Regions from separate parts of the Streptomyces sp. NPDC006261 genome, predicted to be linked through region 2. Evidence: riboswitches for the same ligand, from Rfam matches in the RefSeq annotation. Region 2 holds a riboswitch; each other region holds the start of a gene.
What was found. Region 2 has a riboswitch for thiamine pyrophosphate ahead of thiO (glycine oxidase ThiO). Riboswitches for the same ligand answer to the same signal wherever they lie in the genome.

Region 1: another riboswitch for thiamine pyrophosphate. It lies ahead of thiC (phosphomethylpyrimidine synthase ThiC); the one in region 2 lies ahead of thiO (glycine oxidase ThiO).
Region 3: another riboswitch for thiamine pyrophosphate. It lies ahead of ABZ154_RS03850 (thiamine ABC transporter substrate-binding protein); the one in region 2 lies ahead of thiO (glycine oxidase ThiO).

The regions. Positions count from the first base shown of each region.
Region 1 is NZ_JBEXSI010000019.1:89,537-99,608, reverse strand. Features, by position in the region: gene ABZ154_RS14920 (helix-turn-helix domain-containing protein) at 1-461, shown strand, start outside; gene ABZ154_RS14915 (SsgA family sporulation/cell division regulator) at 563-1,000, shown strand; gene ABZ154_RS14910 (YibE/F family protein) at 1,030-2,382, opposite strand; TPP riboswitch at 2,453-2,586, shown strand; gene thiC (phosphomethylpyrimidine synthase ThiC) at 2,579-4,396, shown strand; gene ABZ154_RS14900 (DUF805 domain-containing protein) at 4,703-5,059, shown strand; gene ABZ154_RS14895 (hypothetical protein) at 5,168-5,989, opposite strand; gene ABZ154_RS14890 (metallophosphoesterase) at 6,171-7,334, opposite strand; gene ABZ154_RS14885 (LacI family DNA-binding transcriptional regulator) at 7,509-8,621, opposite strand; gene hisC (histidinol-phosphate transaminase) at 9,013-10,072, shown strand, end outside.
Region 2 is NZ_JBEXSI010000041.1:11,981-22,052, reverse strand. Features, by position in the region: gene thiO (glycine oxidase ThiO) at 1-1,088, opposite strand, end outside; TPP riboswitch at 1,086-1,198, opposite strand; gene ABZ154_RS24660 (hypothetical protein) at 1,251-1,592, shown strand; gene ABZ154_RS24655 (FAD-dependent oxidoreductase) at 1,622-2,866, shown strand; gene ABZ154_RS24650 (Rv2175c family DNA-binding protein) at 2,961-3,326, shown strand; gene thiE (thiamine phosphate synthase) at 3,409-4,059, shown strand; gene metF (methylenetetrahydrofolate reductase [NAD(P)H]) at 4,181-5,098, shown strand; gene ABZ154_RS24635 (hypothetical protein) at 5,147-6,112, shown strand; gene ABZ154_RS24630 (NAD(P)/FAD-dependent oxidoreductase) at 6,137-7,639, opposite strand; gene ABZ154_RS24625 (DUF4126 domain-containing protein) at 7,671-8,288, opposite strand; gene ABZ154_RS24620 (TetR/AcrR family transcriptional regulator) at 8,664-9,275, opposite strand; gene ABZ154_RS24615 (YhgE/Pip domain-containing protein) at 9,305-10,072, opposite strand, start outside.
Region 3 is NZ_JBEXSI010000004.1:118,640-128,711, reverse strand. Features, by position in the region: gene ABZ154_RS03885 (ATP-binding cassette domain-containing protein) at 1-353, shown strand, start outside; gene ABZ154_RS03880 (hypothetical protein) at 335-1,495, shown strand; gene ABZ154_RS03875 (SRPBCC domain-containing protein) at 1,512-1,967, opposite strand; gene ABZ154_RS03870 (hypothetical protein) at 2,223-2,546, opposite strand; partial or broken gene ABZ154_RS03865 (response regulator transcription factor) at 2,442-3,051, shown strand; gene ABZ154_RS03860 (ABC transporter ATP-binding protein) at 3,056-4,078, opposite strand; gene ABZ154_RS03855 (iron ABC transporter permease) at 4,084-5,697, opposite strand; gene ABZ154_RS03850 (thiamine ABC transporter substrate-binding protein) at 5,751-6,851, opposite strand; TPP riboswitch at 6,934-7,050, opposite strand; gene rlmN (23S rRNA (adenine(2503)-C(2))-methyltransferase RlmN) at 7,114-8,220, opposite strand; gene ABZ154_RS03840 (phosphatidate cytidylyltransferase) at 8,332-9,417, opposite strand; gene frr (ribosome recycling factor) at 9,417-9,974, opposite strand.

The sequences.
Region 1 (10,072 bases), on a different contig from region 2:
TTCCGGTGTACTGCGCCGTCTACCGCGAGGGCGAGATCGAGCTCATCGCGGTTGCGGACGCCCCCGAGGCTCCGGCGGTCGACGAGTGGGCCTCCTTCCGCGAGACCGGCCACGCGCATGCGATCGGACAGTGCCTTCTCGGCCAGCTCGACGAGAAAGACCGCGAGGATCACCTCGACCGGCACCCCGTACGGCCCCTCACTCGTTACTCAGTGCGAGATCGCGCGGCACTTCTGGAGCGGCTGCGAACATTGCGGCGGGGTGAACCGGTCATCGAACGCCAGGAGTACGCACTGGGGACCGTCTGCGCCGCGATTCCCGTCACGGCCGGTGCCACCATTGCGGCGATGGCCATTTCCGTACCCCTGGACCGGGAAGAACGGTTACTGCCCGCAGTCGAACAGCTACGTGGCGAAGTGGCGAGCCTCTTGCGTTCGTTCGTGTTCTCTATCAGTATCTGAAAAATCACTCCTTGTGATCTGCTATCGCGTGCACCACGATGGCGTCAATAGGGCCATAGGGGATCATTCCTGGCCAGTTTCATCTACTGCGGGGTTGAACGATGCGCGAGTCGGTTCAAGCAGAGGTCATGATGAGCTTCCTCGTCTCCGAGGAGCTCTCGTTCCGTATTCCGGTGGAGCTCCGGTACGAGGTGGCTGATCCCTATGCCATCCGGATGACGTTCCACCTGCCCGGCGACGCCCCGGTGACCTGGGCATTCGGCCGCGAGCTATTGCTGGACGGGCTCAACAGCCCCAGTGGCGACGGCGATGTGCACATCGGGCCGACCGAACCCGAGGGTCTCTGCGATGTGCACATCCGTCTCCAGGTCGGCGCGGACCGCGCGCTCTTCCGGGCCGGTACGGCACCGTTGGTGGCGTTTCTCGACCGGACCGACAAGCTGGTGCCCCTCGGTCAGGAGCACACGCTGGGTGACTTCGACGGGAATCTGGAGGAGGCGCTCGGCCGCATCCTCGCCGAGGAGCAGAACGCGGGCTGAGCGGCCCGTACCTGCCCGCCTCGCGCCTCTCACGGCTTACGGCGGCGGCCCCTGCCGGTCCGTGCGGGGGCGGCGGCCGTGGACGAGGAGGTGTCGGCGCCCGGGCGGTCCGCGGAGACCACCAGCGCGGCGAGCACCGTCGTCACCGGCACCGAGGCGACCAGACCGATCGAACCGACCAGCGTCCGGACGATCTCCTCGGCGACCAGCTCGCTGTTGGCCACCGTCCCCACGCTGCTCTGGGCGATGGAGAAGAGCAGCAGCAACGGCAGCGCCGCGCCCGCGTACGCCAGCACCAGGGTGTTCACGACCGAGGCGATGTGGTCCCGTCCGATGCGGATACCTGCCCGGTACAGCCCGCGCCAACCCATCCGCGGGTCCGCCTGGTGCAGCTCCCAGACGGCGGAGGTCTGGGTGACCGTCACATCGTCGAGCACCCCGAGCGATCCGATGATGACACCGGCCAGCAGGAGACCACTCATGTCGATGTCCGGATAAAGACCGTGGATCAGCCCGGTGTTGTCGTCGGTGTTGCCGCTCAGGTCCGCCCAGCCGATGAACAGGGAGCCGAGGAGCCCGATCAGTAGCAGCGAGATCAGCGTGCCGACGACCGCGACAGACGTACGGGCCGTCACCCCGTGGCACATGTAGAGCGCCGCCAGCATGATGGCACTGGCGCCGATCACCGCCACCACCAGCGGATTCGAACCCTGCAGGATCGCCGGCAGGATGAACAGGGTCAGTACGGCGAACGAGACGGCCAGCGCCACCAGCGCCATCACCCCGCGCAGCCGGCCCACCGCGATCACCGCCAGCGCGAAGATCGCGGCCAGCAGCGTCATCGGGATCTTCCGGTTCACATCGGTGACGCTGTACTGGAGGTCGCGGGGCGCGTCGGGGGCGTACGCCACGACCACGCCCTGGCCCTCGCGCAGTTGGCGGGGCGCGTCCGGCTGGACCACCTCGACGAACTTACGGCCCTTGTCGTCGCCGCTGGTCACCTCGACGGTGGCCTTCGCACACTCCCCCTCCTGCTCGGCGACTGCCTCGCGGCCGGAGGGCGTCGAGGTGTCACCGGTGGGGGGGACCTGCGCGGCGTTGACGTCGGCGCAGTCGACCTTGACGACCTGGACGACCTTGCCGTCCTGGGTCTGCCGGTCGAAACCGACGCCGGTGCGCTCGTGGTCGGGAACGCCACCGGGCCAGAACGCGATCAGGCCGACGACGACCGCCGTGGCGAACGGGATCACCACGGCGGCGATGACCTTGCGCAGGTGTTTGGAGACGGGGGCGGCGGGTCCGTGGCTGTGCGTGTGGCCGTGGGAGTGGCCCTGGGGCGGCTGAGGCGGCTGGGGCGCGGGGTCGCTTTGGGGGGAGGTCACGGGGCGATCATCGCAAGAACAGGAGGGCCCTCTGGTCAGCTCGCCGGAAAGGACGCTAGCGTGGAGGCACCTTTGCACACGCGGGAGCTCGGAGCACCGGGCTGAGAGGGCGCTGACCGCCGTACATCCGTACGGGGCACGCTGCGCCGACCGCCGAACCTGTTACCGGGTAATGCCGGCGTAGGGAGTAGGTCTCATGACCACAGCGGACGCACGCACGCCTGCCTCGAAACAGAACGACGGAACGCCGGACGGCACGACGCCGGTCGGGGCGCCGAACGACGAGGCCGGAAAGTCCATCGGCTGGCACAAGGGGTACGTCCAGGGCTCACGCCAGGACCTCCGGGTGCCGGTCCGGCAGGTGCATCTCACCAACGGCAAGGACGTGACGCTGTACGACACGTCGGGGCCGTACACCGATCCCGGAATCGACACCGATGTCCGCCGGGGCCTCGCGCCCCTGCGGGAAAACTGGATCATCGCGCGCGGCGACACCGAGGAGTACGCGGGTCGCCCGGTCCGTCCCGAGGACGACGGGCTCAAGCACACCTCGCCGCGCGGCGGGCTGCGTAACCTCGACGCCGTCTTCCCCGGCCGCCCGCGCCAGCCGCGCCGCAGCCGCGACGGACGACCCGTCACCCAGCTCGCGTACGCCCGGCGCGGGGAGATCACCCCGGAGATGGAGTACGTCGCGATACGGGAGAACGTCGAGGCCGAGGTCGTCCGCGAGGAGATCGCGGCGGGCCGGGCCGTGTTGCCGGCCAACGTCAACCATCCCGAGATCGAGCCGATGATCATCGGCAAGCGGTTCCTGGTGAAGGTCAACGCCAACATCGGCAACTCGGCCGTCACCTCCTCCATCGAGGAGGAGGTGGACAAGATGACCTGGGCGACCAAGTGGGGCGCCGACACGGTCATGGACCTGTCCACCGGCCGCAACATCCACACGACCCGCGAGTGGGTGCTGCGTAACTCCCCCGTGCCCATCGGCACCGTCCCGCTCTACCAGGCCCTGGAGAAGGTCGACGGCCGGGCCGAGGAGCTGACCTGGGAGATCTACAAGGACACGGTCATCGAGCAGGCCGAGCAGGGCGTGGACTACATGACGGTTCACGCCGGAGTGCGCCTGCCGTACGTCCCGCTGACGGCCCGCCGAAAGACCGGCATCGTCTCGCGCGGCGGCTCGATCATGGCGGCGTGGTGCCTGGCGCACCACAAGGAGTCGTTCCTCTACGAACACTTCGAGGAGCTCTGCGAGATCCTCGCGACGTACGACGTCACCTACTCGCTCGGTGACGGGCTGCGCCCCGGTTCGATCGCGGACGCCAACGACGAGGCGCAGTTCGCCGAGCTGCGCACGCTGGGCGAACTGAACACCATCGCCAAGCGGTTCGGCGTCCAGACGATGATCGAGGGCCCCGGGCACGTCCCGATGCACAAGATCAAGGAGAACATCGACCTCCAGCAGGAGATCTGCGAGGAGGCGCCGTTCTACACGCTCGGCCCACTCACCACGGACGTCGCGCCCGCCTACGACCACATCACCTCGGGCATCGGCGCCGCGATGATCGCCTGGTGGGGCACCGCGATGCTCTGTTACGTCACGCCCAAGGAGCACCTGGGGCTGCCCAACCGGGACGACGTGAAGACGGGCGTGATCACTTACAAGATCGCTGCCCACGCGGCCGACCTCGCCAAGGGGCACCCAGGCGCGCAGGAGTGGGACGACGCGCTCTCCGACGCGCGGTTCGAATTCCGGTGGGAGGACCAGTTCAACCTGGCCCTCGACCCGGACACGGCCCGGGAGTTCCACGACGAGACGCTGCCCGCCGAGCCGGCGAAGACGGCGCACTTCTGTTCCATGTGCGGGCCGAAGTTCTGCTCGATGAAGATCTCCCAGGACATCCGCCGGCAGCACGGCGGTTCGCAGGAGGAGATCGAGGAGGGCATGGCCGAGAAGTCGAAGGAGTTTGCGGCGGCCGGCAACCGGGTCTACCTGCCCATCGCCGACTAGAACGCCCCCTTCACCACCCGCCCCCGGCACCGGATCGCGGTGCCGGGGGCGGTCTCTGTGCAGGTGCGGGCTCGGTGACGTGACGCCAGCGCCCGTACCTTATGCGCGCCTTGTGCCCTTCAGGAGCATTGGGCCTGGTAGGTCCCGTTGTCAGGCGACAGTATGGACACAGTCGTGTGGCAGGTGGATGTACGTTTCGCGGTTGCGTCAACTGGGCTTGACCTGTTCCTTATCTGTGGCTTACTTTCCGGCTTGCTTGGCTGAAATTTGGCGGCCCTCGCACGGGGGCCCGGGGAGGGAATCACAGTGAACTGGTACGTCGACGTACTCAAGAACTACGCAGGCTTCAGCGGTCGCGCGCGCCGCAAGGAGTACTGGATGTTCGCGCTCTTCAACTTCGTCATCGGCCTCGTCCTTTCGGTCGTCGGTGGTGCGATCGGTACGCAGGTGCCGTACTACATCTACCTCCTCGCGGTCTTCATCCCGTCGCTCGCGGTCGGTGTGCGCCGCCTGCACGACACCAGCCGCTCCGGCTGGTGGCTCCTGATCGCGCTGATCCCGCTGGTCGGCTTCATCATCCTGATCGTCTTCCTCGCCTCCGAGGGCAAGCAGGAGCCGAACCAGTACGGCACCAACCCGAAGCTCGCCCCGCAGTTGGGCTGATCCACCGCTCCGGCAGAGCCGGAGCACCGCACAGGCCGGGCGCGGCACTCGCCGCCCCGGCCTGTGGCGTTTCCGGAACCGGCGTGCCCTGTGCGGAACCCTCGGGCCCTACTCCGGCCGGTGGTCCGGGCCGCCGAAGTCCGGGCTGGTGAAGTCGGGGCTCGTGAACGTAGGCCGGGGCCCGGCCGACGGGCCGTCCTCAGGGCCGGAGAAGTCCGGCCGGCTGTAGCCGACCTTCGGGATGCGGTTGGGCGAGCGGTGCGGGGTCCGTGCGGCGGGGCCCGCGCTCGGGTCGGCCAGGGCGTCCCGCAGGAACGGCAGGATTCCGCGCTCCAGCAGGGCGTGACGCCAGGCTTCCCTGGCCCGGGCGACCTCCTCCGGCAGCTCGTCCTCCTCGTCCTCGGCGGCCCGCGAGGTGGACCCGTTGCGCAGGGCGGTGACGAGCAGCCCCACGGCGGCGACCAGGATGGCGGCGGCGGCGACGGCCGCGAAGATCCACCCGGCCGCGATCATGGTGGTACCGAAGGCGACCGACGGGCTCACCGCCCTCAGCAGATAGCCGACGAGCAGAAAGATGGCGGCGGCGGTGCCCGCCAGGATCGGCGTCAGGACCGTGAGGACCGCTCCTATGCCGGCGCCCGGACCGGCCGCCGATGAGGTGTCCGCGTACTGCTCGCCCTCCGGGACGGTGGCGCTCGCCGTGCGCAGCTCGGCACGGGCCTTCACGTAGTGCTCGTACTCGGTGGCCGCTGCCGCGGTGATCAGTGCGGTGGCGTTGAGCGCCATCGTGCGCAGCTGTTCGGTGTTGAGCCGGTCACCGACGCCTTCCAGGTCCGGGCGTTCATGGGCGTGCCGCAGCGCGTCGCCCAGGATCCGGGCGTACTCGGGACGGTCCTCGGCCTGCAGGTGCGGAGCGCTTGTCATCTGCATCCCCCGATGCTCCGTCGGGCCCGGCAGCCCGCGTTGACCGGGCGATCGGGCGGAAACGGAGGAGAGCCTGCTACTGATGAGCCGATGGTAGAGCGCTCACGGCACGGGGTGACAGGGTGTTTCCGGAAATAGGCCCGATGATCGGTGCGGTCCGATCCAGAAGCGTCTTTCCCGCCGAAGGTCAGTCATGCAGGGGAAGTTGGACGACCAGTAGCTTTCCGGCCATGGTCACTCCGCCGTCCATGGCGATGGCGAGCCCGTCGGCGTAGACGTGCGGGCCGTTCACCACCGGCCCCGAACCGTTCTCGCCGTCCTCCGTGCCGACCTCGCCGAGGAGGTACGGAATGGGGCTGTGACCATGGACGACGCGCTGTCCGCCGTACGTCGTCAGGAGCTCGCGCACCGCTTCGGCGCCGCCCTCGTCGCGGAAGGCGAAGCGCTTGGTGAGCTTGCGGAAGAGGTCCCAGCACTCGTCGGCGTCGTTGCGCGTGAGAATGGCCGTGATGGTGTCGTTGACGTCCTCGATGGTGGAGCCGTAATCGAGGTAGGCCGTCGTGTCGGAGTGCATCAGCAGATGCCCGTCCTCCTCGACGACCGCGTCGAGCCGGGACATCCACTGCAGGTGTACGTCCTGGAGGCGGTCCATGTCGCTCCTCTGGCCGCCGTTGAGCAGCCAGGCGGCCTGGAAGGTGGCGGTGCCCGCACCGGAGTTGACGGGAGTGTCGGAGAACCGCTTGGCGCCGATGAGAAGGAGCTCGTGATTGCCCATCAGGGCCTTGCAGTAACCGCCCGCGGCGGCCGCCTCCGCGGAGAGCCGCATGACGAGGTCGATGACCCCGATGCCGTCGGGTCCGCGGTCGGTGAAGTCGCCCAGGAACCAGAGCCGGGCGTTGCCCGCGGCCCAGTTGCCGTCGGCGTCGATGAGGTCCTGGGCGGCGAGGGCGGCCACCAGCTCGTCCAGGTAGCCGTGGACGTCGCCGACGACGAAGAGCGGGCCGCGCCCCTCCACGGTGACGGGGCGGGGTTCGGGGACGGCCTGAACCTGGACGGTGTCGCCGCGGTTGATGACGGGCAGGTCGCGCTCGGTGGGGGTGTACCCCTCCGGGGGCTCGTCGCCGACGTTCGCGTTGCCGGGGTGCGGCAGGTGGGGCGGCGCCGGCGCGTGCAGGGGCGTGGAGGCGTGCGGTACCGGGGCGGGCGGCGCCGGCGCGTGCGGGAGCACGGGCGGGTGCGGCGCCGCACCGGGCGTCTGCGGTGGTACGGGTGTCTGCGCGTACGGCGGAACTCTGAAGTCACGCAACGTCGCCGTCCGCACCACGGGTTCCTGACCGGCCCCCTGAGTCATCGACCCCTCCACCACCGTCGCGCCGCCGTACACCTGACGGGCCCTGCCTGGTAGAGGTGGTCCGCGGTGTCGTGCGCCCATCATAGGAATGCGGATCGATCTGTGTGACGCACCAGGGGTGGTGAATCCGGGCGCACGTACGATTCACCGGCCGATTGGTCCGAAAAGAGACGATCAGTCCCTGCTCGGGGAGCGTGGCGCGCTGACCGTGGTGCGCGGCGGACGGCGTTGCGAGGAGGTCCGGACGATGAGCTCCGTCGGTATCACCTGTTCCACCGGCCCGTCGTGCTCCACGCCTTCGATGGCGTCGATGAGGAGTTGGACGACGGCCGTGCCGATGCGTCGGGGCTTCAGCGAGAGCGTCGTGATGGGCGGCTCGGTGGCCGCGTACACGGTGGACTCGCTGCAGCAGACCAGCAGCAGGTCCTCGGGGACCCGCAGGCCGTAGCGGCGGGCGGCCGCGAGGAGATCGGTCCCGTTGGGGTCGAAGAGCCCGTAGACCGCGTCGGGGCGGTCCGGGCGGGCGAGCAGGCGGTCGGCGGCGACCGCGCCCGCGCAGGGGTCGTGCGCCGGGTAGGACTCGTAGACGGGATCCTGGCCGACCCGCTCGCACCAGTGGAGATAGGCGGTGGTGGAGAGCCGGGTGTACGTGTCGGTGGTGGTGCCGGTCAGCAGGCCGATGCGGCGGGCTCCGGCGGCGGCGAGATGGTCGAGGAGGTCGAGCACGGCGGCCCGGTGGTCGTTGTCGACCCAGGCGGTGACGGGGAGTGTCCCGGCCGGGCGACCGTCCGAGACGACGGGCAGCCCCTGGCGGACGAGTTCGGTGACGACCGGATCCTGGTCGGAGGGGTCGATGACGACGGTCCCGTCGAGCGCGACGTTCGACCAGACGTCGTGCCGGGAGGTGGCGGGGAGGATGACGAGGGCGTAGCCCCGGGCGAGCGCCGCCGAGGTCGCGGCTCTCGCCATCTCCGCGAAGTACGCGAATTCGGTGAAGGTGAAAGGTTCATCCCCGTACGTGGTCACGGTCAGGCCGATCAGCCCCGACTTGCCCGTACGGAGGGTTCGGGCCGCTGCGGAGGGGCGGTAGCCCAAGCGCTCTGCGACCTCGCGGACATGGCTGCGGGTGGCGTCCGGGAGCCTGCCCTTGCCGTTGAGCGCGTCGGAGACGGTCGTGATCGAGACTCCGGCCGCAGCGGCTACGTCGCGGATCCCCGCCCGTCCTGGCCGGCCGCTGCGCCGGGGGGTCTCCGTCCGGCTCACCTGGTGCTTCCCTGCTGCTGTCATGGCGAGCCGATAGTAGGGCTCCCGGGGGCGGTCGGTCCGGTCGCATATGCACCCATCGGCAGGCACGTTTCTGCATGATCGTTGAGTGTCAAATGCCTCGCAAAGAGAGGCTGTTGCTGGTCTGGGCTTCAGCGTGTCAGGTGCTGATGGCCGCCGGCCTGCTGAATGGCCGATGTCTCGAAGAGGTCTCAACTCACCACTTCGAGGGACGCGCGCCACGGCGTGAGACACCGGCGCGCGCCAGAACCGGAAACGCTCCCCCCTGCGAGGCCCCACCGTGCGGACCATTCCTGGCACTGCGGGAGATTCCGCGCCCGGGCCATTCGCAGCGGCGCCCAATCCTCATAAGGTGAGCAGTATTGATGTGTACGACGGTCGAGGAGGACCTGCGGTGAGCGAGACGAGCCCCAAGCTGCGTGCCGAGCTGGACGGCGTTCCTGCCTATGTGCCGGGCAAGCCTGCGGCGGCCGGCGGACCGGTCGCGTACAAGCTGTCCTCCAACGAGAACCCCTACCCGCCGCTGCCGGGCGTCCTGGAGTCGGCGCTCGCCGCGGCGGGCAGCTTCAACCGCTACCCGGACATGGCGTGCACCGGGCTGATGAACGAGCTGTCCGAACGGTTCGGTGTGCCGCTCTCGCACCTCGCCACCGGCACCGGATCGGTCGGGGTGGCCCAGCAGCTGCTCCAGGCCACCTCGGGTCCGGGGGACGAGGTCATCTACGCCTGGCGGTCCTTCGAGGCCTACCCGATCATCACGCAGGTGAGCGGCGCGACCTCGGTGAGGGTTCCGCTGACCACGGGTGAGGTGCACGACCTCGACGCGATGGCCGCGGCGATCACCGACCGGACCCGGCTGATCTTCGTCTGCAACCCCAACAACCCCACCGGGACCGTGGTGCGCCGGGCCGAGCTGGAGCGGTTCCTGGACCGGGTGCCGAGCGATGTGCTGGTGGTGCTCGACGAGGCGTACAAGGAGTTCATCCGCGACGCCGACGTGCCCGACGGCATCGAGATCTACCGGGACCGGCCCAATGTGGCGGTTCTGCGGACCTTCTCGAAGGCGTACGGCCTCGCGGGGCTGCGGGTCGGGTTCGCCGTCGCCCACGAGCCGGTGGCCGCGGCGCTGCGCAAGACCGCCGTCCCCTTCGGCGTCAGCCAGCTCGCCCAGGATGCGGCGGTCGCCTCGCTGCGCGCCGAGGACGAGCTGCTCGGCCGGGTGGGCTCGCTGGTCTCCGAGCGGAGCCGGGTGAGCGAGGAGCTGGTGCGGCAGGGCTGGACCGTTCCGGAGTCGCACGCCAACTTCGTCTGGTTGCGGCTGGGCGAGCGGACCCTCGACTTCGCCGCCGCCTGTGAGCGGGCCGGTGTGGTGGTGCGACCGTTCAAGGGCGAGGGCGTGCGGGTCTCGATCGGGGAGAGCGAGGGCAACGACCTCTTTCTGAAGGCGGCGGAGG
Region 2 (10,072 bases):
GTGACGGGCGTCAGCAGGACGCCGTTGCGGTGGTGGCCGGTGGCGAGGAGGAGACCGGGCAGGGCGGTCGGGCCGAGCAGCGGGGCGTTGTCGGGGGAGGCGGGGCGCAGACCGGCCCGGGTCTCGGTGAGCGGCAGCTCGGTGATGCCGGGCACCAGTTCGTGGGCGTCGCGCAGCAGCTCGTAGACCCCGCCGGCGGTGACCGTGGTGTCCCAGCCCATCTCCTCGCTGGTGGCGCCGACGACCAGCTCGCCGTTCGCGCGCGGTACGAGGTAGAGGTGGCCGCCCCGGACGACGGCGCGCACGGTCCGGCTGAGGAAGGGGGCGTACGCCCGGGGCACGGTGAGCCGCAGGACCTGGCCCTTGACCGGGCGGACGGGCGGCACGATCTCCTCCGGCACCCCGGCGAGCCGCCCGCTGAGGCTGCCCGCCGCGAGGACGACCTGGTCGGCCCCGAGTCCCGTACCGTCGTCCAGCACGGCTCCGGCCGCCCGGCCCCCGCTGACGGTGAGCCGCTCGGCGGCCGCCCTGCGGAACACCACCCCGGCCCGCTCGCAGGCGGCCAGCAGCGCGGCGGCGAGCCTGCGCGGATCCACCTGGTGGTCGCCGTCGACCCGCAGCCCGCCCCGTACGCCCGGCGCCAGCATCGGCTCCAGACGGCGGCACTCGCGGCCGCTCAGCCAGACCGACTCCAGGCCCGAACGCTCCTGGAGGGCGTGCAGCTCCCGCAGATGGGCCCGGTCGTCGGAGTCCAGCGCGACGGCCAGCGTCCCGCAGGCGCGGAAGCCGGTCTCCCGGCCGCTCGCCGCCTCCAGCTCCGCGACGAACTCCGGATAGCGGGCGGCGGAGGCGAGGTTGAGGCCGAGCAGCAGCTCCTCGCCGTAGTGCAGTTCGGTGACGGCGGCCAGCATGCCCGCCGCGACCTGGGCGGCGCCGCCGCCCGGATCGGGATCGGCCACGGTGACGGTCAGCCCGCGCTGGGCCGCCCGCCAGGCGGTGACCAGGCCGATGATGCCGCCCCCGATGACGAGGACATCGGATCCTGAACTCTCCTCCGGGATTCCGGAGGTGTTCCCTGAGACGCGCATGGGTGTCCAGCCCCTCCCTTCGCCGGCATGACCCGGATCAGGTTCGTACGGTCGGAGGCGCTCCAGCCTCCCTCTCAGCCCGGTGCGTCCGGGCTCCCGCGAGTGTTCTACCTTGGCCAGCCTAAACCCACCCGTCTCTCGCCCGGCAAGGGAGCAGCCACCGTGGCCCGTTCACTCGACGGACTCGTCCTCTCGCCCGTCGCCGACCAGGCCCCGGGCCAGGTCGGCACCCGTACCCGCTTCACCTACCACGAGCGGGACGGCCGGATCTGGGCCGAGTACGCGGGCGGTGACGTGGTCCGCGGCCATCTCGTCGGCACCCGTGAGGGGGACGCGCTCGACTTCCGCTACGTCCAGCTCAAGCAGGACGGGACGACCTCGTCCGGCCACTGCCTGTCCACCGTCACCGACCTCGCCGACGGCCGGGTGCGGCTGGAGGAGCGCTGGGAGTGGGAGTCCCAGGAGGGCAGCGGGACGAGCGTGGTGGAGGAAGTAGCTACCTGACATGTAGTCAGATGAATAGACTGGTGCATGTGATCGAGCAGACGGAACACCACGCGGCGCGGCAGCGGACACGGAACGTCGTGGTCGTCGGAGCGGGCATGGCGGGCGTGCAGACCGCCGTAGCCCTGCGGGAAGCCGGCTTCACCGGCCCCGTCACCCTGATCGGCGCCGAACCCCACCAGCCCTACGACCGGCCGCCGCTCTCCAAGGCGGTGCTGCTGGGGAAGGCCGAGGACTCAGCCTTCGACGTCGACTTCGAGGCGCTGGACATCACCCTCCGCCTCGGCATCGACGTCACCGCCCTGCGCGCCGCCGACCACGTCCTGGACACGGCGGACGGCCCCGTTCCCTACGACGTCCTCGTGCTGGCGACCGGCGCGGAGCCCGTCGCCCTGCCCGGCACCGACGGCGTCCCCGGTGTCCATCTGCTGCGCACCCTGGACGACGCCGCCCGGCTGCGGCCCGTCCTGGAGCGGCAACACGACGTGGTCGTCGTCGGGGCCGGGTGGATCGGCGCCGAGTTCGCCACCGCCGCCCGCGCCGCCGGCTGCGCGGTCACCGTCGTCGAGGCCGCCGCCCGCCCGCTGGCCGGTACCCTGCCCGCCGAAGTCGCCGCCCCGATGGCGGACTGGTACGCGCGAAGTGGCGCCGAACTCCTCACCGACGCCCGGGTGGAGCGCGTCGAGGAGGGCACGGTGATCCTCGCGGACGGCCGGACGCTGCCCGCCGGGGCCGTGGTGGTCGGCATCGGCGCCCGCCCCGCCACCGGCTGGCTCGCCGGCTCCGGGATCGAACGCGGCCCGGACGGCGCGATCACCGCCGACAGCGCGCTGCGCACCTCCCTGCCCGATGTGTACGCGGTCGGGGACTGCGCCTCCTTCCCCTCCGCCCGCTACGGTGAGCGGCTGCTGATCCACCACTGGGACAACGCCCTCCAGGGCCCGCGCACCGCCGCCGCCGCGATCCTCGCCGCCGAAAGCGGTGAGCCGCTTCCCGTCCACGACCCCGTCCCGTACTTCTGGTCCGAGCAGTTCGGCCGCTTCGTGCAGTACGCCGGCCACCACGCCCACGCCGACACCCTCGTCTGGCGCGGCGACGGTGCGGAGCCCACCTGGTCGGTGTGCTGGCTGAAGGCCGGGGCCCTGGTCGCCGTCCTCGCGGTGGGGCGCCCGCGCGATCTCGCCCAGGGCCGCAAGCTCATCGAGTCCGGGGCCGTGCTCGACCCCGAGCGGGTCGCCGACCCCGCCGTACCGCTGAAGTCCACCGCCCTGTGAGCTTCCGGGCCGACCGTACGGCGGCCGGTCCGTGCGCCCCCCGTACGGTCGGCCCGGCTACCGGCTGTCACTCCGGGATGGCACGCTTGTCCTTGTGACCGAGATTGACGCAAAGACCGATGCTCTCGTCCCCGCCTGGCTCCACCTCCCCGACATCGCGGAAAAGCTCGATGTCGAGGTGACGCGTGTACGGCAGCTGGTCAGGGATGGCCAGCTCATCGCCGTACGCCGTGGGGAGAAGCGGACGCTTCAGGTACCCGCCGCCTTCATCGACGGCGACAAGGTGGTCAAGGGCCTCTCCGGCACCCTGACCCTCCTGAGGGACGACGGCTATTCCGACGAAGAGATGCTGGAGTGGCTCTTCACTCCCGACCCGACCCTGCCCGGCACCCCGGCGCAGGCGCTGAGCGAGAATCGCGGTACGGAGGTGAAGCGCCGCGCCCAGGCGCTCGCCGTCTGACCGAGAACGACAGGAAGCGGCGTACGGGCCCCGCGTGCCGCGCGGGCCCCGTATCCCGCCACGACCACGGGGGGACTCCACCATGCCCACGCCTCGCGAGCAGCTGTCCGACGCCCGGCTCTATCTGTGCACGGACGCCCGTAAGCGGCAGGGCGACCTTCCCGCCTTCCTGGACGCCGTGCTCTCCAGCGGGGTCGACATCGTCCAGCTCCGGGACAAGGGCATGGAGGCCGCCGAGGAGCTGGAGCACCTCGCGGTCCTCGCCGACGCCTGCCGGCGCCACGGCAAGCTCCTCGCCGTCAACGACCGGGCCGACGTCGCCCACGCCATCGGCGCCGACGTCCTGCACCTGGGCCAGGGCGACCTGCCCGTGCCGGCCGCCCGCGCGATCATCGGCTCCGACCGGCTGATCGGCCGCTCCACGCACGCCGAGTCCGAGGTCGACGCCGCCGTCGCGCAGGACGGCGTGGACTACTTCTGCACCGGCCCCTGCTGGCCGACCCCCACCAAGCCCGGCCGCCACGCCCCCGGCCTCGGCCTCGTGCGGTACGCCGCCTCCCTGGAGCAGCACCGCCCCTGGTTCGCGATCGGCGGGATCGACGCGGGGAACCTGGACGAGGTGCTGGAGGCGGGCGCCCGCCGCATCGTCGTCGTCCGGGCGATCACCGCGGCGGACGACCCGGCGGCCGCCACCGCCGAGCTGGCGAAGAGGCTCCGGGCACACGCGCTCTGAGCAGCTCTTACGCGGCCTCCGGGGTCCCGTCGTCCCAAGGGATGGACGGCAAACCGGCAAAACGAGACAATCTCGGCTGCTCTGGTTGGGGAGGTGTCCACCCCCTGGTTAACCTCGCCATATGGCCCTTGGGACAGCTTCCACCAGGACGGACCACGCACGCACGGTGCGTGACCTTCTCGCGACCGGCAAAACCTCGTACTCCTTCGAGTTCTGGGCGCCCAAGACGGAGAAGGGCGAGCGCAACCTCTGGAACGCGCTGCGCCGGATCGAGTCGGTGCGCCCTAGCTTCGTCTCGGTGACCTACGGGGCCGGTGGTTCCACCCGGGCCGGGACCGTGCGGGCGACCCAGCAGATCGCCGCGGACTCCACGCTCACCCCGGTCGCCCACCTCACCGCGGTCAGCCACTCGGTCGCCGAGCTGCGCAACATGATCGGCCAGTACGCCGACGCCGGGATCAGGAACATCCTCGCGGTCCGCGGCGACCCGCCCGGCGACCCCATGGGGGAGTGGGTCGAGCACCCGCAGGGCGTGAAGTACGCGGCCGACCTCGTCCGCCTCATCAAGGAGTCCGGCGACTTCTGCGTCGGCGTGGCCGCGTTCCCCGAGATGCACCCGCGCTCCGCCGACTGGGAGACGGACATCGGTCATTTCGTCGACAAGTGCCGGGCCGGGGCCGATTATGCGATCACCCAGATGTTCTTCCGCCCGGAGGACTACCTCCGGATGCGTGACCGGGTGGTCGCTGCCGGTTGCGCGACGCCGGTGATTCCCGAGGTCATGCCGCTCACCAGTGTGAAACAACTGGAAAGATTCTCCCAGCTCAGCAACGCGACCGTGCCTGAGCCGCTGAAAGAGCGCATCCTCGCGGTCAAGGACGATCCGGCCGCTGTACGCTCCATCGGTATCGAGTTCGCAACGGAGTTCTGCGCGAAACTGCTGTCCGAGGGTGTGCCCGGGCTGCACTTCATCACGCTCAACAACTCGACGGCAACGCTCGAGATCTACGAGAATCTCGGACTGCACAAGCAGTCGTGACCGGCCGTACCCGCCCCCGAGCGGCTGCGGCCGCAGGAGGGGGCGGGCGTGGGCTGGACGGTCCTCTACATCGCATTCGGCTTGGTGGCACTGTGGCTGCTGGGTGAGGTGCTGCTGCAGTACAAGGCGCGGCTGCGCTGGAGGCTCCTCGCCTTCGGCGGCTTCCTCGGTGTGGTCGTGGGGGTCCTGCTCGCCTCCGTCCCGGTCATCGTCGTCGGCACCCTCGCCTTCGCCACCGGCCAGACCTATGTGACGCTCTCCTTCCGGCGCGGCTTCTCCACCGGCTGGGCCATAGGCGGCAGCCCGGGCGAGAGCCGCCGTCGCCGGGGCGGCGGTGAGCGCGCGGCCGTCACGGAGCCCACGCTGGAGGTCTCCGACCTGGAGGTCTCGGACCTCGCGGCCGAACGGGGCTTCGACTCCTTCGGCCACGACGCCGGGGCTCCGGCCACCACGTCCGAGGCCCCCGCCTCGGTGTACGAACCGCAGCCGCTGCCCGACGACACCGGCCAGTACGGCGTGTACAGCGACTCCGGATACGCGGCGAACACCCCCGGCCAGGCGAGCCAGGACCAGTACCCGTACGAGACGGATCCCGCGGCCCAGCCGCAGTTCGCCGCGTACGAGCCCTACTCCGGCTACGAGCAGCAGCAGGCCCAGGACGCCTACACGGGCCCCTACGACTACGGGACCGGCCGGCAGAGCTACGCGGCCTACTCCGACCCGTACATCGGCACCACCAACGGGACGGCCCCCTACGGCGGTTACGACGCCTACGGCAGCGGCGACGGCACCGGCTACGACAGCCAGGGCGGCCGGCAGGGTTACGCCGACCCCTACGCCCAGAGCTACGGCACGGACGCGTACACCACGGACACCCCGCCCGGAGGCGTCTGGGTCCCGCAGCAGCGCGACGCCGAGCAGCACCCTCCGATGCCTCCCGAGCAGCCCGCTCCGTACGGCCAGGGCAACGGCAGCGGCTACGACACCGGCCAGGACGAGCAGTACCGCTACTGACGCTGGGCCCCGCGGCTCGAAGGCCTACTGCGAGCCGCGGAAGTCGTCGCCCTCCACCACGAGCCCGGCCACCAGCGTCCCCGACATCCCGGCGTGCGCGAGCCCGCCGCCCGGGTGCGACCAGCCGCCCGCCAGATACAGCCCCGGCAGCCGCGTGAGGTTGCCGGGGTGCAGATACGCGCCCTGGGCACCGGCCAGCGCGGGCGGCGGCACCGCACCGCCCTCGGCCCCCGTCTGAGCCTCGGTCTCCGCAGGCGTACGGACCTCCGTGTGCAGGGTCCGCTCCCGCAGCCCGGGCACGGCCGCGCCGGCCCGCTCCACCAAGGCGTCGGCGAACCGCTGCCGCACCGCAGGGTCCGTCCAGTCCACCGGACCCTGCGGGGCCACCACCGCCGTCGCCGTCACCGCCTCGTGCGCGTCGTCCGGGCGGGTCGCCGGGTCGTCGGGCCGCAGCACCGTCACCGTGGGGTGCGCGGCGACCCGGCCCCCGAACACCGCCTCCTGCTCCGCCGCCCGGTCGGCGCTGTGCACCACGGTCCGGTGCACCGCGTCCGCCTCCCGGCCCCCGCGCAGCGACAGCAGCACCACGAACCGCCCCGGCACCGAGCCCGCCCGCACCGCCACATCGCCCGCGCCCCACACCTGCCGGCCCGGCACCAGCCCGGCGTGCGGCCGCGCCCCCAGCACCACCCGGTCCGCCTCGGCCACCTCACCGCCCGTCAGCTCCACGCCCGCCGCCCGGCCGTCCTTCTCCACGACCCGGACCACCTCGGCCCCGAAGACGAACTCCACCTTCCGGGCCACGCACCGCTCGTACACCGCCCGGGCCAGCTCCCGCACCCCTCCCATCACGTACCAGCTGCCGAAGGTCTGCTCCATGTACGGCAGCAGCGCGGCGCTCGCGGGGGCGGTGCGCGGGTCGAGGCCGTAGGAGAGGGCGTACCCGTCGAGCAGGGCGGCCAGCCGGGCGTCCGCCAGCTCCCAGGCGCCGATCTCCGCCACGGTGGCCGCCTGCCGGGTGCGCAGCAGCCGCCGCTGCTTGAGGGCGGGGTACGGGTCGCGCCCCAGCACCTGGTGGTCCGCCCGCAGCGGCTCCTCCAGCAGCGGCCGCCGCGACCGGTCCCAGGCGTCCCGGGCCCGCTCCAGGAACCCGCTCCAGCGCTCCCCGGCACCGGCGCCGAGCACCGCGTCCAGGGCGGAAGCCACCTTGGCCCGGGAGGCGTTGGGCAGGGAGACGGCCGTGCCGTCCGCGAAGAGGTGACGGCTCGCCGGGTCGACCTGGGTCAGCGTGACGCACTGCTCCAGGGACTCCCTGCCGGTCTTGACGAAGAGGTCCCGCTGGACGGCGGGCAGATGCAGCAGCCCGGGGCCGGTGTCGAAGACGAAGCCCTCGCGCTCATGGCGGCCGAGCGAGCCGCCGTAGCTCGCGGACCGCTCGTACACCGTCACCTTGTTGCCCGCGACGGCGAGCCGGGCGGCCGCCGTCATGGCGCCCGTCCCGGCGCCGATCACCGCAATTCGTGCCATGGCGCTGATTTTATCGACCACCACCGACAGCTCAGCCGGGAGGCCAGGGCCCCTCCGCGCCGGCCAGGTGTTTCTCCTCGCGACGCTGCGCCCGGCGGCGCAGGAAGCGGCGGATCCGCGAGGCCAGGAAGAGCACTGTGACGATCCCGAGCACCAGCAGCACCGCCGCGACGATGGCGGCCGCCACCGGATTGAATATGGCGAACGTGACGACCCCGGCGACCCCGAGGTCCTCGGCGATGCTCATGCCGATGTTGCTGAAGGGTTCCGGGGAGGTGTTGACCGCCATCCTCGTGCCGGCCTTCACCAGATGGCTCATCAGCGCCGTCGACCCGCCGATCGCACCGGCCGCGAGCTCCGGCAGCGAACCGCTCTCCCCGGCGAGCAGCGCCGCGATCACCGCCCCCGCCACCGGACGGATCACGGTGTGCGCGGTGTCCCAGACCGAGTCCACGTACGGGATCTTGTCGGCCACCACCTCGCAGAGGAAGAGCACACCGGCCACGATCAGCACATCGGTGCGCTGCAACGCGGCGGGCACCTCGTCGGAGACGCCGGTCGCGCCGAAGACGCCGAGCAACAGGACCACCGCATAGGCGTTGATCCCGCTCGCCCAGCCGCTTGTGAACACCAGAGGGATTACGGACACGCAGGAGATCGTAACGACCCCGCCCCAGGGGCGCGTGGGCCCGGGCACGCAGCCCTGAGTACCCGTACTCAGGGAGCGAGATGAGTAGGTGCGCGGATAGGCCCGGACCTCCTGGGACGGAAGAGTGGTGACCACGGAAGGGGCGCGGCGCCCGGACCGCCGACACGGGGCGGCGGAACGGCGCGGCCCCTGACGGAACGGGGGTGCACGACGTCAGACCCGGGGGCCACGGGGGACATACGGGGTCACGGGGAACGGGTCCGACGGATGCACGGAAGACGCCGGTCCGGTGGAGTGCGCGGGGATGCGAACTCCAGCGGCCGGCGTCTTCGTGCTGGTCGCCCGGTTTGCCGCCCGGCGTCCGGGGCGGCCCGCTCAGTGCCCGCTGACCCGCCCGTGCAGCAGCAGGGACAGCGCCGAGTGGACCTCGTCGATCGACCGCTCCGGCTGGAACGCCTGCCAGTCCAGCGCCGCCACCAGCACCATCCCGACCAGGGCCGCGGCCGTCAGCGGGACGTCGATCTCCTCGCTCAGCTCACTGCTGCGCACCGCCTCGCGCAGCACGTCCTCCACCACCGCGACGGCCTCCTGCCGCACCACCAGCAGCGTGGACTGCCAGGCGCGGTTGGTGCGCCAGAGTTCGGCCACGTACAGCTGGGTGAAGGCCGGGTAGCGGTCGATGAAGGCCAGACCGGCCCGGATCATCGCGTCCAGCGCCTCGACCCGGGTGCCGCCGCGCTCCTGTGACTCCTCGGCGGCGGCCCGCAGCGAGGCGGTGAGAAGCCCGACGCCGTGCCGGAGCAGCTCCTCGAACAGTTCGGTCTTGCTCTTGAAGTTGTAATAGACCGTGCCCTTGGCGACCCCTGCCCGCTCGGCGATCTCGTCGACGGTGGTCGCCGAGAAGCCCTGCTCGGCGATGAGGGTCACCGCCGCCTCGTAGAGCTTCTGCCGGGTGGCCTGGCGGCGCGTGGTGCCACTGCTTTCCATGAGGCCGATTCTCCCAGCTTCCGGCGCGCTCACAGGCTCAGCTCCGGGTGCAGCCGGCTCAGGCTCCACACCTGCTTGCGGCGCGCGGTGAACGCGGTCAGGGTGAGGGCGCCGACGGTGAAGGCGCCCAGCACCGCGCAGCCAAGCCAGACCGGGCCGAGGGGGCCGCCGGTGATGAGCCTGCGCAGCCCCTCGACGACATACGTCATGGGCAGGTACGGGTGGATCGCGCCGAAGAAGCCGGGACTGGTCTGGACGGGGTACGTGCCCCCGGCCGAGGTCAGCTGGAGCATCAGCACGACCAGCACCAGGATGCGTCCCGCCGCGCCGAAGCAGGCGTTGAGCCACTGCACGATCGAGGCGAAGCAGCAGGTCACCAGGGCCAGGAAGGCGATCGTCCCGGCCGAGCGCTCCATTTCCAGGCCCAGGCCCCAGTGCAGGACGGCCATCAGGGCGCCGACCTGGAGGATGCCGATGGCGGCGACCGGCAGCCAGCCGGCGAAGGCGATCCGCCAGGCGGAGGCGCCGGTGGAGAGCGCCCGCCTGTTGAGCGGCAGGATGATCATGTACGCGACCATCGCGCCGACCCAGAGGGAGAGCGGGATGAAGTACGGGGCGAAACCGGTGCCGTAATTGGGTGCCGCGTGAAGAGACTTGGAGGCCAGTTTCACCGGGTCGGCCATGACGTCGGTCCGGGCGTCGCGGTCCTTCTTGTCGTAGTCGGGGATCTTGTCGACGCCGTCGTGGAGTCCCTGGGCGAGCTCGGTCGAGCCGTCGCCGAGCCGGAACAGCCCGCC
Region 3 (10,072 bases), on a different contig from region 2:
TGGAGCGCCTGGACATCGCCGCCCTCGCCAAGAAGCGCCCGCACGCCCTGCTCCAGGCCGAACGCCAGCGGGTCTCCGTCGCCCGGGCCCTGTGCGCGCGGCCGACGGTGCTCTTCGCCGACGAGCCCACCGCGACCCTGCACCGGGCCGAGCGCTCCCAGCTTCTGCGCACCCTGACAGCCGCGGCCCGCTCGCACGGCATCACGGTGGTCCTGGCCACCCATGACGCCGAGGTCGCCGCCCTCGCCGACCGGACCGTCCCTCTGCTGGACGGCCGCCGCGTCGCCACCGTCGCCCTGCCCGGCGTATCCGCCGATACGGAGGGCAGCGCGGCGTGCTCGCTCTCCGTCTAGCCCGCGGCACACACCCCCTGGTCCTGGTCCGGCGGCTGCTCGTCGTCGCCGCCTCCGCCGGTGTCGGCTTCCTCCTCCTGTGCTCCCTGGGGTACGCCTCCGCGCATCCCGCGTCCGCCGGTTCGGTGCTGCGGCTGCTGTGGTGCTTCGTTCCGCTGGCCGCCACCGTGATGTTCGCCGTGGCGGTGGCCCGTACGGATCCGAGCACAAGGCCCCGGCCCGGCCTCTCCGCGGTCGGTCTCGGCCCGGTGCGGCTCTCGGTGCTGGCCGCGGTCTCGACGGCCGTCTCCACCACGCTCGGCTCGATGGTGGCGCTGCTCTTCTTCCTGCATCTGCGGGGCGACCTGACCGGGATGCCGTTCGACGGCGGAGCGGCGGAGTTCCTCGGCGCGGGTACTCCGTTGCCGCTGGCCGCCGCGCTGATGCTGCTCGCCCTCGTACCGGTGCTGGCGGCGACGGCGAGCGCCCTGGCGCTGCGGTCCCGGCCCGACGCGGCCCGGGACACCTTCGGCTCCGAGGAACTGCCGGAGCCCGCCCCCGCGCCGAGCGGGCTCCCGTGGGGCGTGGCGCTGGTGGCCGTGGGGCTGGCGGTCGAGGCGTACGCGTCCCGGGACGGGGCCGGGAGCGCGTTCCCGCTGCCCGGCCGGTTCGACGCGACCCCGGTGGCGGTGCTGGCCGGCTGGACGCTGGCCGCGATCGGCCTGGCCGTTGCCGGTCCCGGCCTGACGTATCTGTGCGGGCGGGCGCTTCAGGCGGCGCGCCCCGGTGCCGCACGCCTGCTGGCGGGCCGGGTCCTGATGGACGAGGCGCGCCGGATCGGCCGCCCGCTCGGGATCGTCTGCGCGGTGGTCGCGGCGGTGATCGCCGCATCGGCGCTGTACGGGGGCGACGAGCGCCCGTACGGCCCGCTCACCGCACTGGGAGCGCTGCTGGTCCTCGGCTGCACGGCGGCGACGCTGCTGACCTCGGCCCTGGAGGCGAAGCAGGCCCGCGCCCACACCGCCGAGGCGCTGCTGCGGATGGGCGCCCCCGCCTCCGTACTGCGCGCCGCGACCGCGCTGCGGGCGGCCGCGCTGCTGGCCGTGTTCGCCCCGCTGACCTGGGTGATCGCGGAGCTGGCGGCGCTGCCGCTGGCGAAGTAGGCCGCGCGGGGGGCGCTCAGGGGTGGGTGGCGAGACGGGCGGCCAGCGCGTCGAAGAGGGCCTCCCAGCCGTCCTCGGCCGCCGCGTACTGCTCCGGTGTGAGGTTGCCGCCGCGCTGCTGGAAGGCGAGCTCGGTGGTTCCGTGGCCGAGGTCGGTGAAGGTGACGGTGATGGTCTCGCCCTCCGCGTCCTTCGGCGCGGACCCGTCCTTGAGCGTGAGGACGAGGCCGTCGGGCTCGCTCACCTCGCGGTAGACCCCGTGGAACGGCATCTCGACGCCCGGCATCACGATGACCAGGCTCCATGCCCCGCCCGGCCGTACGTCCATCGACACCCGGTCCAGCGGCACCTCGGCCTCGCCGCCGTACCAGGCGGCGAAGTCCTCCGGTGACGTCCAGGCCGCGAAGACCCGCCGCTGCGGGGCATTCAGCACGCGGGTGAGGTCGATGCCCTGGCGGGTGCCACCGTTCATGGTCGGGGTCCTCGTCTCGTGGTCGCGGTCCGGGGCGGGGCGGGAGTAGGCCCGGAAGTTCGGGGGTCGGGTCCGGGTCGGGTCCGGGATCCGGGGGTCGGATCCAGGGTCGGGTCCGGGATCCGGGGGCCGGGTCCGGGGAGGGTCCGTCTCCAGCTTGCCCGGGCGTCCCCCTCCTGTCCTGTCGCGCCGGTCAGGGGCTCAGGGGCGCAGCAGCCCCTCCAGCGTGGCGTACGCGCTGTCCCACCCCCACCCTCACGCCTCCCGGACCCGGGCCCGCCCCTTCTCACCCATCGCGGCGGCGGCCTCGCGGTCCCGCAGCAGCCCGACGAGCCGGTCCGCCACGGCCTCCGCATCCCGCCCGTCCACCACATGGCCAGTCCCGGTGGACGGCTCGGCCGAACTGCGGATCAGCGGGGAGGAGATACGCCTGCCGCCGTCCTGGGAGCGGTCGTCAGGACGGCGTCGTCCCTTCTGCTGGACACCGAGGAGGACATCGAGGTGGTCGGCGAGGCGGAGGGCGGCGAGCAGGCGGTCCGCGTCGCGGCCGAACTGCGGCCGGACGTCACCCTGTTGCACATCCGGATGCCCAAGCCCGGCGGAATCGACGTGGCCCGCAAGATCGTCACCGCGTCGGGCGAGGCGACGAAGGCGCTGATCCTGACGACGTTCGGGCTGGACGAGTATGTGTACGACGCGCTGACGGCGGGGGCCAGCGGCTTCCTGCTCAAGGACGCGACCTTCCCCGGACTGCTCCACGCGGTACGGGTGGTGGCCGGCGGGCCCCCGCTGCTGGCGCCCGAGATCACCGGCAGGCTGATCGCGGAGGACACCCGGCAGCGGGTCAGCGCGCCTCCGGTCCGCTCGGTCGAGGGGCTGACCGCGCGCGAGGCGGAGGTCCTCGTCCTCATCGCCCAGGGCCTGTCCAACGCGGACATCGCCGCCCGGCTGACCATCACCGACCACACGGTGAAGACCCGCATCAACCGGCTCTTCGCGAAGACGGAGCTGCGGGACCGGGCGCAGGGCCGTGATCCTGGCGTACGAACTGGGGCTGGTGGTGGCGGGGGCGCACACCTCCTGAGCCTTCAGGACCCTGCCAGCACCACGGTCTCCGCCGCGTCGAACCGGACGCCCACCGCCGCGCCCTCGTCCGGGGTGTCCCGCAGGGTGCACTCGGCCTCCAGCACCGGCGCGTTCTCGGGGGTCAGCCGCACGGTCACGTGGTTGCCGCGGAACGTGCGTACGCCGGCCCTGCAGCGCAGCCCGTCCTCCGGAGCGCCGATCAGGACACCGGCGGGGCGCACCAGCAGATCGGCCTCGCCCTGGGGGGAGCCCTCGGGGACCGGCACCTTGCCCCAGGCGGTCGCGGCCGCCCGGCCGGTCACCGTCGCCGGGGTCACGTTGTCGAAGCCGAGGAAACGGGCGACGAACGCGGAGGCGGGGCGCTGCCAGACGTCCAGCGGGCTGCCCTCCTGGGCGATCCGCCCATCCCGCATCACCACCACCCGGTCGGCGAGGGCGAACGCCTCGCCCTGGTCGTGGGTGACGGCGAGCACCGTCGTACCCAGCTCCTGGAACAGGGTGCGCAGTTCGATGACAAGCCGTTCGCGCAGACTGCGGTCCAGCTGCCCGAGGGGTTCGTCGAGCATCAGGAGCTTGGGGCGCGGGGCGAGGGCGCGGGCGAGGGCGACGCGCTGCTGCTCGCCGCCGGAGAGCGCGGCGACGGCACGGCGTTCGGCGCCGGGGAGCCCCACCAGCTCCAGGAGTTCGCGGACCCGGCGCTCGGACTCCGCTCGCCCGGTGCCGTGCATCCGCAGCCCGAAGGCCACGTTGGCGCCGACATCGCGGTGCGGGAAGAGCTGGTGGTCCTGGAACATCAGGCCGAGCCCGCGCCGGTGGACCGGGACACCGCTCTGGTCCTGGCCGGCCAGCAGCACCCGGCCGCCGTCCATGGGCTGGAGCCCCGCGACGGCCCGGAGCAGGGTGGACTTCCCGCTGCCGCTGGGGCCGAGCACGCAGACGATCCGGTGGTCGGCGACCTCCAGGTCCACGGCGTCGAGGGCGGCCCGCTTCCCGAACCGTACGGTGGCTGCCTGCAAGCTCAGCATGGCGTTCAGAACTCCCCGGATCGGTCGGTACGGATGCGTTCGAGGAGCAGCAGCGACACCGCGCACACGAGCATCAGGATCGTGCTGAGGGCCATCGCCTGCCCGTAGTTGAGCTCCCCGGACCGGCCCAGCAGCCGGGCGACCGCGACCGGCAGGGTCGGGTTGTCGGGCCGGGCGATGAAGACGGTGGCGCCGAACTCCCCGAGCGACACGGCGAACGCGAAGCCCGCCGCGACCAGCACGGCCCGCCGCACCAGCGGCAGATCGACCTCGCGCCAGGCCCGCAACGGGGAGGCCCCGAGCACGGCGGCGGCCTCGCGCAGCCGGTCGTCCACCGCGCGGAGCACGGGGAGCATGGTCCGTACGACGAAGGGGACGCCCACCAGCGCCTGGGCCAGCGGGACCAGGATCCAGGAGGTGCGCAGGTCGAGCGGCGGCTTGTCGAGGGTGATGAGGAAGCCGAAACCGACGGTGACGGCGGAGACCCCGAGCGGCAGCATCAGCAGCGCGTCGAAGCCGCGTACGAGCCGCCCCGCCCGCCGGGTCAGGGCCGCCGCCGCGAGACCGCCGACGACGAGGGCGATGAGGGTCGCGACGAACGCGTACTGGAGGGAGTTGCCGACCGCCTCCAGCGGCGGTACGAGGAAGGTGGAGCCACTGCCTCCGGCCGACTGAAGGGCCTCGTAGTAACCGAGGCCGTACCCCTCCGGCCCGTCGAACGACCGCTCCACGAGCACGCCGAGGGGCAGCAGGATCAGCACCAGTGCGGTGAGCAGCACCCCGCCGAGCAGCGCCCACTGTCCGGCGCCGCGCGGCCGGCGGGAGGTCTGCGCCGGGTCCACCAGCTTCAGCGCCCGTTCCCGGCGGCGTACGGTCACGGCGTGCAGGGCGAGGATCGCGCCGACCGCCACGAACTGCACCATGGTCAGGACGGCGGCCGTCGGCAGGTCGAGCAGCTGGGCGGTCTGCCGGTAGACCTCCACCTCCAGGGTGGAGTACGCGGGGCCACCGAGGATCTGCACGACACCGAACGAGGTGAAAGTGAACAGGAAGACCATCAGTGCGGCGGCGGCCACCGCCGGGCCGAGCGCGGGCAGCGTCACCCGGCGCCAGGCGGCGAACCGTCCGGCGCCGAGCACCCGGGCGGCCTCCTCCTGGCGCGGGTCGAGCTGCGACCAGAGGCCGCCGACCGTCCGGACGACCACCGCGTAGTTGAAGAAGACGTGCGCGAGCAGGATCGCCCAGACGGTGGTGTCGAGCCGCACGCCCCACAGCTCGTCGAGGAAGCCGCCGCGCCCGAGCAGCGCCAGGAACGCGGTGCCGACGACGACCGTGGGCAGCACGAACGGCACGGTGACGACCGCGCGCAGCACCTGCTTTCCGGGGAAGTCGAAGCGGGCGAGGACGTATGCGCCGGGCAGAGCGATCAGCAGGGTGAACGCGGTCGAGGCGAGGGCCTGCCAGGTGGTGAACCAGAGGACGTCCAGGATGTCCGGGCGGGTCAGCACGTCGCCGATCCGCCCGAACTGCCAGGAGCCGTCCGTCTTCAGCCCGCGGCCGACGATCGCGGAGACGGGGTAGGCGAAGAAGACGGCGAAGAACGCTACGGGCACCGCCATCAGGCCGAGCCGCACCGCCGCTCCGCGCCGCCCGCCTCCGCCGGTGGTACCGGCTACTTCACGACGAGCGAGTGCCACGCCTGGACCCACTGCTCACGGTTGGCGGCGATCTCCTCCGGGGCCACCGTGGCCGGCTTGTCGACGCTCTCGCCGAACTCGGTGAAGACGCCCGGCAGCTTCGCGTCCGTCACGACCGGGTTCACGAACATGTTCAGCGGCACGTCCTCCTGGAACGTCTTGCTGATCAGGAAGTCCAGCAGCGCCTTGCCGCCCGCCTCGTTCTTCGCACCGTTCAGCAGCCCGGCGTACTCGGTCTGCCGGAAGCAGGTCCCGGTGGAGACGCCGGTGGGGGCCTCCTCGGGCTGCGGGTCGGCGTAGAGGACCTCGACGGGCGGGCTGGAGGCGTAACTGACGACGAGCGGCCGGTCCGCCTTGGCCTTCTTTCCGCCCGCGGAGCCCGAGAACTCCTCGTTGTACGCCTGCTCCCAGCCGTCGACGACCTTGACGCCGTTGGCCTTCAGCTTCTTCCAGTACGCCTCGTAGCCGTCCTCGCCCTGGGTGGCGATGGTGCCGAGGAGGAAGCCGAGGCCGGGCGAGGAGTTCGCCGCGTTCTCGGTGACGAGGAGGTTCTTGTACGCGGGCTTCAGCAGGTCCTCGAAGGTCTGCGGCGGCGCGAGCTTCTTGTCGGCGAAGTACTTCTTGTCGTAGTTGACGCAGATGTCACCGGTGTCGACAGGCGTGACGCGGTGCTTGTCGTCCTGCTCGGTGCCGTCGGCGACCCGGTCCAGGCCCTTGGCCTCGTACGCGGTGAAGAGGCCGTGGTCGAGGGCACGGGAGAGCAGGGTGTTGTCGACGCCGAAGAAGACGTCACCTCGCGGGGAGCCCTTGGTCAGGATCTCCTGGTTGAGGGCGGCACCGGCGTCGCCGCTCTTGAGCAGCTCGACGGTGTAGCCGCTCTCCTTGGTGAACTGCTTCAGCACGTCTTCCGAGGCGTTGAAGGAGTCGTGGGTGACCAGGGTGACCGTCTTGGAGCCGCTGCCCTTCGACGCGCCCGACCCGGCAGAGCTGTCGTCGGAGCCTCCGCAGCCCGCGAGGACGGTGACGCCGAACGCCGCGGCGAGCGCGGTCGAGGCGTACTTCTTGGTGGTGTTCATGTGATTCCTCCTGGAGGTGACCAGGAAGAGACGCGGCCCCGCCCGCCGCCGGGTCGTACCGGAAGCGGGCAGGGCGCAACAGCTTGAGTAAGGTCCGAACTTCCTACCCGGAATGACCCGGGCGAGGTTCAGAGGGTCTGCGGCCAACCTGTCCTTGGTGCCGCACTCTCAGCGCTGTGGCGCTCCCCTGTCGGAATATGAAGTTGATTTCGGCCCAGGCTACACCGGCGGTTTTCGGCCGAGCCCATAGGGCCACCTGCTCTCAGCGCTCGGAGGCCGCCAGCTGCCCGCAGGCCCCGTCGATCTCCTGGCCGCGGGTGTCCCGGACGGTGACCGGCACGCCGTGGGCCGCGATGGCCTCCACGAACGCCTTCTCGTCCTCGGGGCGCGAGGCGGTCCACTTGGAGCCGGGTGTGGGGTTCAGCGGGATCAGGTTGACGTGCACCCGCTTGCCCTTCAGCAGCCGGCCCAGCAGGTCACCGCGCCAGGCCTGGTCGTTGATGTCCCGGATCAGGGCGTACTCGATGGAGATCCGGCGGCCGGACTTCTCCGCGTACTCCCAGGCGGCATCCAGCACCTCGCGTACGTTCCACCGAGTGTTGACGGGGACGAGGGTGTCGCGCAGCTCGTCGTCCGGGGCGTGCAGCGAGACGGCGAGGCGGCATTTGAAGCCCTCGTCGGAGAAGCGCAGCATCGCCGGGACGAGCCCGACCGTGGAGACGGTGATCCCGCGCTGGGAGAGGCCGAGGCCGTCCGGCTCGGGGTCGGTGAGCCGGCGGATCGCTCCGACGACACGGTTGTAGTTGGCGAGCGGCTCGCCCATGCCCATGAAGACGATGTTGGAGAGCCGGGCCGGCCCGCCGGGCACCTCCCCGTCGCGCAGGGCGCGCATGCCGTCGACGATCTGGTGCACGATCTCGGCGGTCGACAGGTTGCGGTCGAGGCCGGCCTGCCCGGTGGCGCAGAACGGGCAGTTCATCCCACAGCCGGCCTGGGACGAGATGCACATCGTGACGCGCTCGGGGTAGCGCATCAGGACGGACTCGACGAGCGTCCCGTCGTGCAGCTTCCACAGCGTCTTACGGGTGGTGTCGTCGTCGCAGCTGATGTGACGGACCACGGACATCAGGTCCGGGAACAGCGCCTCGGCGAGCTTCTCCCGGGACCTGGCGGGGATGTTGGTCCACTGCTCCGGGTCATGCGCGTACCGCGCGAAGTAGTGCTGCGAGAGCTGCTGGGCGCGGAACGGCCTCTCGCCGGTCGCGGCGACCGCTTCCTTGCGCTCGGCGGGCGTGAGGTCGGCGAGGTGCCGCGGCGGCTTCTTGGCTCCGCGGGGCGCGACGAAAGTGAGTTCTCCGGGCTTAGGCATGGTTCATCCAGTGTCGCAGACAGACGGGTGAGGGCCCGCCGCCCTGTGGACGACGGACCCTCACTCGTAGAACGTGCAGGTGGGACGTGGTGCGCGAGGCTGCGCGGACCCTCAGCCGGAGCCGACGAACAGCACGAGCAGCAGCCACACCACCGGCGCGGTCGGCAGCAGCGAGTCCAGCCGGTCCATGATGCCGCCGTGGCCGGGGAGCAGGGTGCCCATGTCCTTGATTCCGAGGTCCCGCTTGATCATGGACTCGCCCAGGTCACCGAGGGTGGCGCTGACGGCGACCGCGAGACCTAGCAGCAGACCCTGCCACCAGGCGCCACCCTCGATCAGGAACTCCATGCACAGCGCGCCGGCGACCATCGCGAAGGAGACGGCGCCGAGCAGGCCCTCGCGGGTCTTGCCGGGGCTGATGCGGGGGGCCAGTTTGTGGGTGCCGAAGCGCCAGCCGACCGCGTACGCCCCGGTGTCGCTGACGACGGTGAGGACGAGGAAGGTGAGAACTCGCCACGGTCCGTCGTCCGCCGTCAGCAGCAGGGCGACGAAGGTGGCCAGGAAGGGGACGTAGAACGCGGCGAAGACACCCGCCGTGACGTCCGTGAGGTACCCCTCGGGCGGCTCGGTCATCCGCCAGACCAGCACCGCCAGGGCGGTCAGGGCCATGGCGACCCAGGCGCCCTCCGCGCCGCGTGCGTAGCCGGCGACGACCATCGCGGCCCCGCCGACGGCCAGCGGGAGCAGGGGCGCCTTGATGCCCTTCTGCTCCTGGAGGCGGGAGGTGAGCTCCCAGAGGCCGACGACGACGGCGAGGGCGATCACGCCGACGAAGACGGCCTTCACGACGAACAGCGAGGCGACGATGACGGCGCCGAGCCCCACGCCGACCCCTATGGCGGCGCGCAGATCACGCCCCGCACGCTTCTTCTGCGGCGGGGACGGCAGCGGGGTGGACATGGGCTCCTGCGGCATCTCGTCACGGAACAGGGGGCCGCCGACGTGCGCGGCGTCCCCGTCCCGGCTGGCGCGGCTCTGTGCGTCTCTACCTGCGTCGGGGACGTCCGGCACGTTGGGCATGGGCCGAGTCTGCTGGGGTTCATGCGCATCGTAGGCGGGACCCGCCGGAGCGACCCCCATCTCGGGGGCACCCCGGTAACCGGCTCCCTGCGGTGCACCCCAGGAAGAGTCGTTCATCAGACTTCGAGCAGCTCGGCTTCCTTGTGCTTGAGCAGCTCGTCCACCTGCGCGACGTACTTCGCGGTGGTGTCGTCGAGCTCCTTCTCGGCGCGGCGCACCTCGTCCTCGCCGGACTCCTTGTCCTTGACGAGCTTGTCGAGCGCTTCCTTGGCCTTGCGGCGGATGGAGCGGATCGAGATCTTGGAGTCCTCGGCCTTGGTCTTGGCGACCTTGATGTACTCCTTGCGGCGGTCCTGGGTGAGCTCAGGGAAGGTCACCCGGATGATATTGCCGTCGTTGCTCGGGTTGACGCCGAGGTCGGAGTCGCGGATCGCCTGCTCGATGTTGCGCAGCGCGGTCTTGTCGAACGGCGTCACGACGGCCATCCGCGGCTCGGGAACCGAGAACGAGGCCAGCTGGTTGATCGGGGTCAGCGCGCCGTAGTAGTCGGCGACGATCTTGTTGAACATCGCCGGGTGCGCGCGGCCGGTACGGATCGCGGCGAAGTCCTCTTTCGCGACGACAACGGCCTTCTCCATCTTCTCCTCGGCCTCGAGGAGGATTTCTTCGATCACCACGTGCTCCTGCGTGTCTTGAGCGGGCCCGTCACCGACGGGCCCTGCGGGTCCTGCGTCGCGTCCTCACCTGCACGGTGTCCGACCGGCAGGCCGTT